2 regions of the Comamonas sp. CMM03 genome follow, and region 2 is predicted to be linked to the other one. Evidence: predicted binding sites of a transcription regulator. Region 2 holds the regulator's gene; the other holds the start of a gene.

Region 1 (7,106 bases), on a different contig from region 2:
CCGGTGGCCGCCTTTCTGCTGGCGGTGTGGATCGTGGGCGAACACCAGCCGCTGGCCTCCTGGCTGGGGCTGCTGGCGGTGCTGGCCGGACTGATGGTGGTGATCGGTGCCGAGGTGCGTGGCGCGCGGCGCAAGCTGGCGCTGGTCTGAGCCACCTCGCCGGCGCGCATTGGCGGCACAATCTGACGCTCAGGCACAGCACCGCTGTGCAGGCTGATTGGATTGCCCAGGAGAGACGCCCCCATGCCCCTATCGCCCATGCCACTGAACCATCTGTCCGATGGCGACCATCTGCCGCAGGCCTGCCGCTGCCACGCCGGGCGGCGTGGCTTTCTGCGCGCCCTGGTGGCGGGGACGGCGGCCACCGGTGCCGGGGCTGCGCTGGCGCAGGTCAATGTCGGGGGCTCCTCCGGTCTGCGCAAGCTGGTGCCGGCCGAAACCCTGGAAAGCGCCGCCACCGAGCAGTACCAGGAGCTGCTGCAGAAAGCCAAGGCGCAAGGCGCACTGGCCGGCAGCTCTCACCCCCAGCTGCAGCGCCTGCGCGGCATTGCGCAGCGCCTGATTCCCTATGCCAGCCAGTGGAACGCCCGCGCCAGCCAGTGGCGCTGGGAGGTCAACCTGATCGGCAGCAAGGAGATCAACGCATTCTGCATGCCGGGGGGCAAGATCGCCTTCTACACCGGCATCCTGGAAAAGCTGCAGCTCAGCGATGACGAAGTGGCCATGGTCATGGGCCATGAAATGGCCCATGCATTGCGCGAGCATTCGCGCGAGCAGATGGCCAAGAACTCGGCCACCAGCATCGGTCTGTCGCTGGGGGCGCAACTGCTGGGACTGGGCGACCTGGGCAATCTGGTGGCCAGGATGGGGACCCAGCTGCTGAGCCTGCGCTTCAGCCGCAGTGACGAAAGCGAGGCCGATCTGGTGGGGCTGGAAATGGCCGCACGTGCCGGCTACAGCCCCCAGGCTGCGGTGAGCCTGTGGCGCAAAATAGGGGAGGCCACGGGCGATGGCGGCATCGGCTTTCTGTCGACCCACCCCACAGGGCCGGATCGCATCCGCGAACTGGAGCGCAATATTCCGCGGGTGCAGGGCCTCTACGAGTCCGCCCGCCGGCGGTAACGCTGCCTGTGTGCCTGGGCAGGCCTGCGTTCCATAGAGAATGCCTGGCGATCGCCTTTCGGAAAGAATAAAAAAAGGCCCGCTCCATGGAGCGGGCCTTGTGCAGGAAGCCGTGTACCAGCCGCTCAGGCTTTCTGCAAGGACTGCAGCCCGTCGGCAATGGTGCTGGACAGCAGTGCGGCACTGGCACGCAGGGCCTCGGTTTCCTCGGCATTCAGCCGGGGCATGAAGGGGGCCGAGGCGCCGCGTGCACCGATCAGATGGGGCAGCGACACACAGGTGTCACGCACGCCCAGCAGTTCGGGCATGCAGGTGGACACGGCAAACACCGACTGCTCATCGGCCACGATGGCCTTCACCAGCCGTGCAATGCAGCCACCGATGCCAAAGTTGGACACGCCTTTGCCCGCCTTGATGCGGTACGCCGAAGTACGCACCTCTTCGGCAATCTGCGCCTGCATGGCCGCGTCGATGGGCCGGCCCAGCTGGGCGGCAAAATCCGTCACCGGCATGCCGGCGATCTGGGCGCTGCTCCAGTGGGGCACGGACGAGTCGCCGTGCTCGCCCAGCACATAGGCGTGGATGGCCGGTGCGGCCACGCCCAGGTAATCGGCCAGCCGGTCGCGAAAGCGGATCGAATCCAGCGAGCAGCCGGTGCCGATCGCTCTGCCCGGTGGCAGGCCGTAGCGGTGCACAGCAATGGAGGGCATCACGTCCACTGGGTTGGTAGCGAACAGCAGCACCGCATCCGGTGCGACCTTGAGCACCTGGCCGATGATGGTGTCCGTCATCTTCAGGTTCTGGTGCAGCAGCTCCAGCCGGGTCTGACCGGGCTTGAGGCTGGCGCCAGCGGTGATGACCACCACCGAGGCGCCGGCCAGATCGGCATAGTCGCCTTCGCTGACGCGGGCAGCGGTGCCAAAGGCGGCGGCGTGGCCGATGTCGGCGGCTTCACCCGCTGCGCGGGCCTCATTCTGGTCCACCAGCACGATCTGGCTGATGCCAGGGGTGGCCGACAACAGGTAGCCGGCGGCCGCGCCGACCTGGCCGGCGCCGATGATGCCAATGCGTGCCCCCATTTACAGCACCCCCATGGCGGGCCACAGCGTGGCGGACAGCAGCAGGATCAGGCCCAGGCCAGCCAGCGTGACCACGATGCCCACCTTGGCGAACTGGGGCGTGCTGAAGGCATTGGTGCCGTAGCACAGCATGTTCTGCGGCGCATTGGTCGGCAGGATGAAACCGAAGGACACCACGAAGCTCTGGATCATCACGATGCCGAAAGCCGTCTCGGGGCTGACGGGCAGCGTCTGTGTGAAGGCGATCATGATGGGGATCAGCGTGCTGGCCAGGCCGGTGGCCGAGGCAAAGCCCAGGTGCAGCACGATGCTGAACACTGACAGCGCACCGATCACGGCCACCACGGGCAGGGCCGACAGGCCCATCTGGCCCAGCGTCTGTTGCGCCAACCAGCCGGCAGCGCCGGTCTTGGACAGCAGATTGCCGAGCGAGATGGAGGCGGCAAACAGCACGATCGTGCCCCAGGGCACCAGCTTTTCGGCCTGCGACCAGTGCATCACGCCGATCTTGGGCATCAGCAGCAGTGCAATGCCGATCTGGGTGGTGGTGGTGGTGTCGAACGGGTGCAGCACGCCTTCGGTGGACCACATCACCAGCAGCAGTGCGGCCACGGCGATCAGACGCTTTTCAGAACTGCTGACCGGCCCCAGGTCGGCCAGTTGCTGGCGCAGCTTGGCCGGCATGTCCTCACCTTCCGGCACCTGGGGACGCAGAATCCACAGGGCCGCGAAGAACAGCACCACGCACATGCCGATGGTGAAAGGCAGGGCGGTGATGAACCATTGGCTCCAGGTGATGTTGTGGCCGAAAGCCTGCTGCATGAAATTCAGGCTGATGATGTTCTGTGCCGCGCCGGTCTTGACCGCCATGTTGAAGATGGAGCAGGCACTGGCAGTGACGATCATCAGCGTGGCACCCAGCGAGCTGTTCACCGCCAGACCCAGGGCGGCAGTGATGCCGATCATGATGGGGATCACCGCGCCCACGCGGGCGGTGGCAGAGGGGATGAACAAGGCCAGCACAAAGCCGACGATCATCGCCCCCAGCACCAGGCGGGCAGGCGAGACGCCGATCTTGCTCATGACCAGCAGCGCGATGCGCTTGTCCAGCCCTGTGTGCTTGAGTGCCACGGCCAGAAACAGTGCGGCCGCCACCAGCAGCACGGCGGTGGACGAGAAACCGCTGAGCATGGTGGTCAGCGCAGCGGCGGAATCCATGGGCTTGCCGCCTGCTGTCATCGAGGTGCCCATCAGCCCCAGCACCGCGGCACCGGTCAGCACCACGGCGCTGTTGGCGGGCGAGACGCATTCGCTGATCCACAGCACCACGACCAGCACCAGCAGGCCCAGGGCCACCTGCCCCGAGTCGGTGAGGCCGGCAGGCTGCGGCAGGGCCAGCACGATGCCGTAGAGCACCAGGGCCAGCAGCAAAAAGGCCAGCTTTTTGTTGGAATCGGGCTCCGGTTTGGAGGTGATGGGGCCGGTTTCGGTTGCGGGCGTAGACGCCATAAGTGCTCCTCGCAAAAATGAATCGTTACGTAACGGACCGATACTAGTTCCTACAGTCGCGCACCGATAGTCCGGTGGCCCTGGTTGGGATGAGTACTTCGTTACGCAATGAAACCATGCTACGGGCTGCGAAGCGGTTTGCGTGAAAACACGTAAGTGTTTTCCCTTGTGATTTGATTCGCATCAAGGGTGGCGCATTCGTCACATACCGGCCTGTCATCCTGGTTTTGTGTCGTCTGGTGCGTAGCAGTGCCAGATGGTGCAAGAAGTTTTTGCTATCAAAATGTGAGCAATTGATGCGACCGATACCGACAGCCCTTACGGCCCAGGCGTTGGCGCCGGCCTAGTAGCTGCGCAGCAGGGCGCGCAACAGCCAGTCGCCCCCGGCCAGCAGCAGGCGCAGGCCGCACAGCACGGCACTGGCCATGCCCCACCAGCGCAGATACCGCGCCCAATCGGCCGTCCACGGCTGGCCTTGCCACGCTGCGGCGCTGGCGGCCAGTGCGGGCCACGCCACCAAGAAGACGAGTGCCGCGGCCGCCAGCAGCACCAGGCAGTGCCGCGTTGCGGCACCCATCAGGTGTTGCCCACGTAGGGGTTGGTCTTGCGTTCACGCCCAAACGTGCTCTCCGGTCCATGGCCGGGAATGAACACCGTCTGGTCGCCCATGGGCCACAGGCGCTGGGTGATGGAGTCAATCAGTTGCTGGTGGTTGCCCTGGGGGAAATCGGTGCGGCCGATGCTGCCGGCAAACAGCACATCGCCCACAAAGCAGCGGTCGATTTGCGGGGCGTGGAACACCACATGGCCGGGCGTGTGACCCGGGCAGTGGCGCACCTGCACGGTTTCGTGGCCGATCTGCACGCTGTCGCCATCCGCCAGCCAGCGCGTGGGCGTGAACGGGCGCGACGGCGGAAAGCCGAACATGGCACCCTGCTGGGGCAGGCCATCGATCCAGAACTGGTCCCCGGGATGGGGGCCGATGATGGGTAGGTCCAGCTGCTCGGCCAGGTCCGCCGTGCCGCCCGCATGGTCGATGTGGGCGTGGGTCAGCCAGATGGCCTTGAGCTGTAGGCCCAGCCGCTCCACTTCCCACTGGATCGCTTCCAGATCGCCGCCGGGGTCGATGACGGCGGCATCCTGGGTCTGGTCGCACCACACCAGCGAGCAGTTCTGCTGGAAAGCGGTCACGGGAATGGTCTGGTAGTGCAGCATGGCAAGGCGAGAGGAAAGTGGCAGAAGGCAGGGGCCGTGCCGTGCGGCGTGGCGGCCAAATTATGGGGGCAGCGGCCCGTTCCGCTCCGCGCAGCCTGCGATGCCTGCCCGGTTGATGTCGCCGAAGTGCATTTCCACGCTGGCGGATCCCTTGCGCATCACCGTGTGGCAGGCGGCATTCCAGCCACCGCCGCAGGCTAGGCAGTGGTGGTGGCAAGGTGCGGCCCGCCGTGGCGTACGGCGGAGCGCACAGCAAAAAGCCCCGGTTCCTGGCGGAAGCGGGGCCACAGAGGTGCGAGTCCGAGGCTTAGATCAGCTTCAGGCTACCCTTCATGATGCTGTAGTGACCGGGGAAGGAGCAGAAGAAGGTGTAGTCGGTACCAGCCTTCAGCTTGGCCACATCGATGTCCAGGGTGGTGGATTCACCGCCGCCAATCACCTTGGAGTGGGCCAGCACGCGGGTGTCACCGGCCTTCACGTAGTCGGCAGCGGCGCCGGCCTTCATGCCGTCGGCAGCGGCAGCGGCCACGTCGGCGGTGGTGGTGACCACCATGTTGTGGCCCATCGAGGTCTTGGGCATCTTGCCCACATGCTTCAGGGTGACGCTGAACTTCTTGCAGGCCTTGGGCACGTCAATGTTCTTGACGTTGAACTGCATGGCGTCGTTGGATTCGACGGTCAGGGCGCAGTCAGCGGCCATGGCGGGAGCGGAAATGGCACCGGCAGCGCACAGGGCCACGGTCATCAGAATCTTCTTCATGCGCGGAAACTCCTTCACAGGGTCAAAAACAAATCGGGGAGCATCCGGAACCGGGGTCGGCGGCTGCTCTTTTCACGATTTTCTGAAAAATCAGCAGAATCAGAATAGGTACAGATGTCATTGACGCGGGCAATCCAGGCTGCTGCTTGTCAAAACGCTGCATCTGTGGCCGCTTTGCCGGGGCCTGCAGGCGCGCGCGCAGAGCAGATGAAGTCCTTTGTTTTCAATGGCTTGTGTGCAGACTGGAGTGCAGCGGCATGCCGGCGTGCGCCGCACATAGTCCCGGGTCAGGGCAGTGCAGCGCTGTTGCGGCAGTGCAAAAACTTGTCTTGCATCAAGCTCCGCGCACTTTGCGTGTGCGGACAAGGCCGGGCACGGGCGACCATGCCCGTGCCCGGCGGTTTCAGCCCAGCTTCAGGTCGTATCCGATGGTGATGGGCGCGTGGTCGCTGAACTTCTCGCCCTTGTAGATCGACTCCTGGCGCGCCAGTGCCGCCAGTGCGGGGGTGGCCAGGTGATAGTCCAGCCGCCACCCCACGTTGTTCGCGTAGGCCTGTCCCCGGTTGCTCCACCATGTGTAGCAGGCGTCGGTGGTGTCGGGTTGGAGCACGCGGTAGACGTCAACGATGCCTCCGGTAGGCGCCACCGGGTCCAGCAGCATGTCCATCCAGGCGCGTTCTTCGGGCGTGAAGCCGCTGTTCTTCTGGTTGCCGCGCCAGTTCTTCAGATCTTCCTTGCGGTGGGCGATGTTGATGTCGCCGCACAGGATGAATTCGCGCTCGCCCTTCATGCGCATCAGGTGGATGTGCATTTCGGCCAGGAAACGGAATTTGGCCTGCTGGCGGTCTTCGCCGGAGCTGCCGCTGGGAAAGTAGGCGCTGATGATGGACAGCTTGCGGCCTGCGGTGTCGAAACGCGCCTCCACGTAGCGGCCTTCGGCGTCGAACTCGGGCGAGCCCAAGCCGACGATCACATCCGATGGCGCATGGCGGGTGTAGACGCCCACACCGGAATAGCCCTTCTTTTCGGCAAAGTGGAAATAGCCATCCAGTCCGGCCAGCTGTTCGAAACGGTCTTGAATATCAGGCGCCTGTGCCTTGATTTCCTGTACGCAAATACAATCCGGACCGGTCGCAGCAACCCAGGCCTCCACCCCTTTGGACGTGGCGGAGCGGATGCCGTTGAGGTTGAGGCTGGTTAATTTGAATAAGGAAGAATCCATGGTAGTCAAAGGTGCGCAGCAACAGGATCAGGACCGTCTGGCGCAGGAGTTTGTGCAGTTTGCCGTGGATGCGGGTGTGCTGCGCTTTGGGGAGTTCAAGACCAAGGCCGGGCGCATGAGCCCGTACTTCTTCAATGCAGGTCTGTTCGACGACGGCGCCAAAATGGGACGCCTGGCGGAATTCTATGCAAAAGCCATC
Region 2 (7,106 bases):
ATGCCCGTTATCCATAACTCATGTACCAACTTTTTTTGAAGCAGAAAAATGTCTGAAGCCCCAGAAGTGAACCCGACCCCGGCCAAAACCCCCGAGGCCCACCCGCTGGATGCAGTGACTGGCGGTGCTTTTTCTGCAGAAACCTCGGGCGACCGTGCAGCCCGCCTGCGTGACTGGCTGGCCACATCGCCCGCCCACGATGTGCTGCAGGAAGTGTTCAAGGAAATGAATGCCCGCGACAAGGGCGCTGCCCGCGTCGTGCGCGAGCGCCTGGACGAGCTGCGCCGCGCCAAGGACCAGGACGCCATCGCCGTGGAATGGGTGGCCAAGGCCCAGGCACTGCTGGCCCAGCCGGCGCTGAATCTGGCCGACGCCGCCGCCTGGCAGCGTGACGCCGCCAAGGCCGGCGCGCCGCTGTCGCGTGAACCGCTGGCCGGTTTCAAGGCCCAGCTGGCCGAGCGCATCAAGGCCGCCGAAGACCTGCAGCACCGTGTGCAGGTGCAAAAGGAAGCGGCCGTGCTGCTGTCCCAGCGCATCGAAGTGCTGTCCACCAAGTCCTGGAAAGACGCTGCCGCCGTGCAGGAAGCGCTGAGCGCCGACGTGGCCCGCTGGCAGGAACAGGCCCAGGCGCTGACCGAAGACGCCGCCTGGCCCAGCCTGGACGCCCGGCTGGCCCAGCAGCTGACCAGCTCGCGCGACCAGCTGCGCGTGGTGTGGGACGCCTTTGTCTCGGCCCTGGCCGTGACCCTGGCGGCTGCCGACAACGCCGAAGCCGCGTTGCCTCCCGTGCCCGTGTGGGCCGATGAAATCCGCGTGGGCCGTGGTCTGCCGGCCGAGCTGGCCGCCGATGCACCGGCCGCCAAGCCGGCCAAGGGCGATGCCCCGGTCAAGGCTGCTGCCGTCGTGCTGCAGGCTGCCCAGGTGCTGCAGCCCCTGGTGGGCACCGAAGAGGACAAGACCGCCGCCATCGCCGGTCTGCGCGCCGCACTGCGCCAGCATGGCCGTGCACTGGATGCCGAAGTGATCCAGCAGATGGACGCGCTGCTGGTGCAGGCTGGCGACGCCCGTGGCTGGAAGCCCCAGGCCGTGGATGCCGAACGGGAAGCCCTGATTGCCAAGGCCAAGGGCCTGGTGGATCGCCCCGAAGGCCAGACCCTGGGTGGCCGCAAGGTCCAGGAAACGCTGCGCCAGCTGCGCGAACAATGGAAGCTGCTGGACCAGGGCGCGGTGCCCAACCACGGTCTGTGGAAGCAGTTCGATGAAGCCTGCAACACCGCCTACAAGCTGGTCGAAGGCTGGCTGGACAAGCTTCGCACCGAATCGGCCCAGCACAAGGCGTCGCGCACCACGCTGATCGAGGAACTGCGTGCCTGGGGGCAGTCCGTCAAGGACTCCAAGGACTGGAAGGGCATGGCCCGCAGCCTGCGCCAATTTTCCGAACGCTGGCGCGAAGGTGGCCATGTGGGCGAGAAGCTGTATGCCGAGCTGCAACAGCAATGGCGCCAGGCCATCAACGAAGCCGAAGCCCCGCTGCAGCAGGCCCAGAAGGACAGCCTGCAGCGCCGCCAGGCCATGATCGAGGAAGCCCAGGCACTGGGCGCAGCCCCGGCCCTGCAGATCGCAGCCATCAAGGCGCTGCAGCAGCGCTGGCAGGCAGAAGCCCAGGAAGTGCCGGTGGACCGCCGCCAGGAACAGAAGCTGTGGGATGCCTTCCGCAAGCCGTTGGACGAGGCTTTCAGCCGCAAGCCGGCCGAGCGCGGTGAGCGCGGCAGCCGTGCCGTCAATCTGGAATCGCTGAGCGCCCACGACCGTGCGGTGCTGGAAGCCTCGCAGCAGCTGGAAGCCGCCAATGCCGAAGGCGATGCGCAGAAGATCCGCGCCGCCCTGACCGCGCTGGAAGAAGCCCTGCGTGCCGCCCCTGCGGCCGAAGCCGCCCAGCCAGCCGCTGCGGCCGCACCGGCTGCGCCGGTGGCGACCGACCGCCCGGTGAAGGCTGTGCGTGGCGACGACCGCCCCGGCATGCGCAAGGAAGCCCCGGCCGCGGCGGCTGGTGGCCGCAAGCCCGGCCCCCGCCAGGACCGTGGTGACCGCGGCGATCGCGGTGACCGTTTCGAGCGCCCGGCCCGTGGCCCACGCCTGGGGGATGCGGCTTTCCGCGCCCAGCGTGAAGCCCAGGAACACGCCCAGTCTGCGCTGCGCAAGCTGACGGCACAGGCCCATGGCGAAGCCCTGACCCAGCTGATGGAGGCCTGGTCCAAGCGCGACGCGGCCCTGGTGCCGCCCGCGCAGGAACTGGGCAAGCTGAGCAATGCTTCCCGCAACAGCTGGCATGCCGCCGTGGGCGCTGCCGCCAAGGGCGAAGCAGCCGAGTCGCTGCTGCGCCTGGAAATGGCTGCCGACGTGCCTACACCGGCCGACCAGCTGTCTGCACGCCGTGCACTGCAGTTGCAGCTGCTGACCAACCGCAAGGCCACGGACCCCCGCACCACCTGGGAGCAGGATGTGGCGGCGGTGCTGGCTGCGGAGCGCAGCGACAGCGCGGCCCAGCGCCTGCAAAGCGCACTCAAGGCCTTGCTGCGCGGCAGCAAGTAAACCGGGCGCCAGCGCAGGGCCTGCGGTCCCTGCGCTGCAGCCGCAGCAAGCCAGCCTACCGGCTGGCTTTTTTTATGCCTTTTTCAGGGTTTGTGGGGACGCTGCAGGCGGTGACGCGGCAGACAGAGGCTCGCACAATGGGGCATCTGCCTGCCACAACAAGGAGAGACCCATGCTGTTGCGTCGCTGGATGTGGATTGCCTGGCCCGCCTTTCTGGCCGCCGGGGTGATGGAGATGCTGGTGTTTGCCGTGGTCGACCCGCTGGAAATGCAGTGGCTGTCGGCCTATGGCGAGGTGTCGCGCCTGGGCGTGTGCACGGTGGCCTTCTTCCTGTTCTGGGCCATCATCATGATGGCATCGGCCATGACCAGCCTGCTGGCGCTGTCCCCGCAGGAGCTCAATGCCCGGGAGCGCCGCGTCCCGTCGCTATAAGCGGGCTCTGTGAAGTGGGGGGAGGGGGAGTCCTCCTCCTGGGCTGTGCGGGCAGTCCCGCGCAATGCCGAAATACAGGAATGCCGTGGTGCGGCAAGGCCCGGGCGCCATGAAAAAAGCCTCCGGAGGGAGGCTGGGGTGCTGGATCCGCGCCGCGGTGGCGGGCGCGCTTATTCGCAGGCGTGCTGGCTGTTGACGATGCGCTTGAGGCCTTCGGTGTCCAGGATGCGCACATGGCGCTGCTTCACTTCGACCAGGCCTTCCTCGACAAACTTCGAGAAGGTGCGGCTGACCGTTTCCAGCTTCAGGCCGAGGTAGCTGCCGATCTCTTCGCGCGTCATGCGCAGCACCAGCTCGGAAGACGAGAAGCCCCGGGTGTGCAGGCGCTGCACCAGGTTCAGCACAAAGGCGGCCAGGCGCTCTTCGGCACGCATGCTGCCCAGCAGCAGCATCACGCCGTGTTCGCGCACGATCTCGCGGCTCATCACCTTGTGCACATGCGACTGCAGGGCCGTCACTTCGCGCGACAGCTCTTCCAGGCGGTCGAACGGCATGACGCAGACTTCGGCGTCTTCCAGGGCCACGGCATCGCAGGTGTGGTGGTCGTGCACGATCCCGTCCAGGCCAATGATCTCGCCCGCCATCTGAAAACCTGTCACCTGGTCGCGGCCATCTTCCGTGGCCACGCAGGTCTTGAAGAACCCGGTGCGGATGGCATAGAGCGCCGTGAAGTCTTCGCCATTACGGAACAAGGTGCTGCCCCGTTTGATTTTGCGACGCGTGGCCACAATATCGTCAATACGGTGCAACTGCTGCTCATTCAAGCCTGTGGGCATGCACAGTTCGCGCAGATTGCAGTTGGAGCAGGTGACTTTGATAGGGGGTGGTGTCATGGCACTGACGCCTTGGGCTCCCGCTGAACGGGCCATTGGACGTAACGCAGAAAGGTTATCGGGCTGGGAGGCGAGAGAGGGGGTGCTCAGTTGTGCGAATGATATGAATCAATTGTCTCAGGAATGGTATTTGAATGTCTTGATTTGCATCAAGGCTGATTTTCCCGGGGTGCGGCACAGTGCTGGGCAGCACCTAAGGAATATTCAATGACAGCAGTAACGCCGGAGCTTTTGCGTCGGTACGACGTGCCTGGGCCCCGTTATACCTCTTATCCCACCGCAGATCGCTTTATTGAAGCATTTGGTCAGGATGATTATGTGTTGGCGCTGGAACAGCGCAAGCACCATTCTGCGGCCAAGGCGCTTCCCATGTCACTGTATGTGCATGTGCCTTTCTGTGAGGCCCTGTGCTACTACTGCGCGTGCAACAAGATCATCACCAAGCACCATGAACGCGCGCAGACCTATCTGCAGTACCTGGAAAAAGAGGTGGCTCTGCAGGTAGCGCATTGTGGCAAGGGACAGGCGGTCAGCCAGCTGCACCTGGGCGGCGGTTCTCCCACCTTTCTGTCCGATGCCGAGCTGACCCAGCTGATGGACACGCTGCGCGCCAACTTCAGTTTTGAAGCGGTGGGCGAATATTCCATCGAAGTCGATCCCCGCACCGTCACCCGCGAACGTCTGGCCCACCTGGCGCAGCTGGGCTTCAACCGCCTGAGCTTCGGGGTGCAGGATTTCGACCCCGATGTGCAAAAGGCGGTGCACCGCGAGCAGCCGGCCGAGCAGGTCTTCGATCTGGTGCAGGCGGCGCGCGAGCTGGGTTTCCATTCGGTCAACGTGGACCTGATCTATGGCCTGCCCAAGCAGACCGCGGCATCGTTCCAGCGCACCCTGGAGCAGGTGTGCCAGCTGCGGCCGGACCGGATTGCGCTGTATGCCTACGCGCATCTGCCGGAGCGCTTCAAGCCGCAGCGCCGCATTGCGCAGGAAGACCTGCCGGAGGCTTCGGACAAGCTGTCCATGCTCTCGGGCTCCATCGATGCCTTCATGCAGGCCGGCTATGTCTATGTGGGCATGGACCACTTCGCACTGCCGGAAGATGCGCTGGCCATTGCCAAGCGGCAAGGACGGCTGCACCGCAACTTCCAGGGCTACAGCACGCAGCCGGACTGCGACCTGATTGCCCTGGGGGTGTCTGCCATCGGCCGCGTGGGCGCCACCTACAGCCAGAACGCCAAGACCCTGGAAGAGTATTACGACTTCCTCGACCAGGGCCGGCTGCCCGTGGTGCGGGGTTTGGCGCTGGGGCGCGACGACCTGGTGCGGCGCGCCGTCATCATGTCGCTGATGTGCCAGGGCGAAGTGCTGTTCGAGCCCATGAGCCAGTCCTGGCTGCTGGACTTCCAGCGCTACTTCGCGGCCGAGCTGGAAATGCTGGCCCAGCAGCAGGAGCAGGGCCTGGTGGTGATCGACGACGACGGCATCAAGGTCACGCCCATGGGCTGGTTCTTTGTGCGCGGCGTGGCCATGACGTTTGACCGGCATTTGCAGGCCGGCAAGAACCGGGCGCGCTTTTCCAGGATCATCTAGCCCATGTGGCTGTCGTTGCTTGGAACCGCTTTCTTCATGGGGCTCGTGGGTGGGCCCCATTGTCTTGCGATGTGCGCCGCACCCTGTGCGGCCATCGTCTCGCCGCTGCGCAGCGGGGGGCGGGTGGTGTCCATCCAGCCTGAAGGGGCTTCGGCGCAGCCGCCGGAGGCGGCCAATGCCGGGCGCTGGCTGGGCTTCCATGTCGGCCGCCTGATGGGCTATGCCGCCCTGGGCGGCGTGGCGGCCTATGCCATGGAGACGGTGGCCTGGTTCTCCGACCGCACCTCCGCCCTGCATCCGCTGTGGGTGCTGCTGCACCTGGCCGCATTGGCATGGGGCCTGATGCTGCTGCTGCAGGCCCGTCAGCCGCAATGGGTGGAGTCCGGCGGGCGCAAGCTCTGGAGCAAGGTGCAGCACGGTGTGCGCGGGCCGGGGGGAACCTGGGTGGCTGGCAGCCTGTGGGCTTTTCTGCCGTGTGGTCTGCTGTACTCCGCCGTCATGGTGGCGGCCCTGGCCGGTGGCGTGTGGCAGGGCGCTGCATCCATGGTGGCGTTCGGCGTGGGCGGGGGCCTGTGGTTGGCCCTGGGCCCGTGGCTGTGGCAGCGCATCAGCCGCCTGCAGCAGTGGCGCGAAGCCTGGGGGCTGCGCACCGCCGGCGCCTTGCTGGCAGGTGTCTCGCTGTGGGCCCTGTGGATGGACATGGTGCACGTGCCGTCACAGTGGTGCCGCTAGGGCTGACATGGAGCGGTAACGCGGCACAATACGCTGTAGCTTTTTAATGCACAGCGGCGCCGCTTGCGCAACCCCTTTATGTAAGTACTTATTTGTCGCATGCAGTCGTCATAATGGGCGGTTTGGATCGACTGGCTTGCTGGCGTGCTGCAGCCCAAACAACGTGACGCACTCCCTTTTAATTGACGTTCGGGACATCTGCATAGGTATGTATGTCCAATTGGACATTGGCTGGTTGCGCCATCCATTTCCAGTGAGCAGCTTTCGAGTGAACAGCCAGGAACAGATTGACGTGCTGCAATCGCTGGGTTTGGACGAGATTCGTTGCATTCCTGCAAAATCTGATCCCAGTGTTTTGACTTTTTTACCTCCTCTTACAAATGAAGAGGGGGAGGCGCCCGCAGCTGATGGCACGCAGCCACAGCCGGCACGGCCCGCCACCATCGGCTCGTCGGGGCTGCACATTCCGACGCTGGCGGCACGCGATGTGCCGGCCATGGCGTCGAGCGAAGTGGCCGCACTCAAGACCTGCGACCAGCGCTTTTCTGCCGCCACCCACAGCTACCGCGAAGTCGTGTCCCGGCTGGTCAACGACCCGCAGGACGCGATGCGCGCCAGCTCCAGCCTGGTGGCCGGGTATATCGCGGAGCTGCTGGATGCCTCGCAGACGGCCATCCGGCTGTTGTCCGAGAGCGTGGGCGAACAGCAGGGCGCTCACCCCATCAATGTCACTGTGCTCTCGCTGCTGCTGGGCAAGTCCCACGGGCTCAATTCGGCGCGGTTGATGGACCTGGGTCTGGCGGCCTTGCTGCACGATGTGGGCAAAAGAGACATCGATCCCCGCTGCACCGAATTGCTGCCCAGCT

Evidence for each region. The regulator FNR, encoded in region 2, switches genes on or off when oxygen is low (the NO sensors DNR and NnrR bind a similar motif). The targets are predictions, from matches to a motif close to TTGATNNNNATCAA.
Region 1: the regulator FNR is predicted to act here: its motif matches at 3,884-3,897, upstream of KW830_RS12560 (DASS family sodium-coupled anion symporter).

The regions. Positions count from the first base shown of each region.
Region 1 covers NZ_JAHUXB010000003.1:412,797-419,902, forward strand. The annotation lists gene KW830_RS12545 (DMT family transporter) at 1-150, shown strand, start outside; gene KW830_RS12550 (M48 family metallopeptidase) at 259-1,122, shown strand; gene KW830_RS12555 (L-lactate dehydrogenase) at 1,248-2,201, opposite strand; gene KW830_RS12560 (DASS family sodium-coupled anion symporter) at 2,202-3,710, opposite strand; gene KW830_RS12565 (hypothetical protein) at 4,054-4,287, opposite strand; gene KW830_RS12570 (MBL fold metallo-hydrolase) at 4,287-4,925, opposite strand; gene azu (azurin) at 5,233-5,685, opposite strand; gene KW830_RS12580 (exodeoxyribonuclease III) at 6,089-6,907, opposite strand; gene pyrE (orotate phosphoribosyltransferase) at 6,906-7,106, shown strand, end outside.
Region 2 covers NZ_JAHUXB010000001.1:59,714-66,819, forward strand. The annotation lists gene KW830_RS00270 (DUF349 domain-containing protein) at 49-2,592, shown strand; gene KW830_RS00275 (hypothetical protein) at 2,765-3,025, shown strand; gene fnr (fumarate/nitrate reduction transcriptional regulator Fnr) at 3,196-3,918, opposite strand; gene hemN (oxygen-independent coproporphyrinogen III oxidase) at 4,126-5,508, shown strand; gene KW830_RS00290 (sulfite exporter TauE/SafE family protein) at 5,512-6,240, shown strand; gene KW830_RS00295 (HD-GYP domain-containing protein) at 6,287-7,106, shown strand, end outside.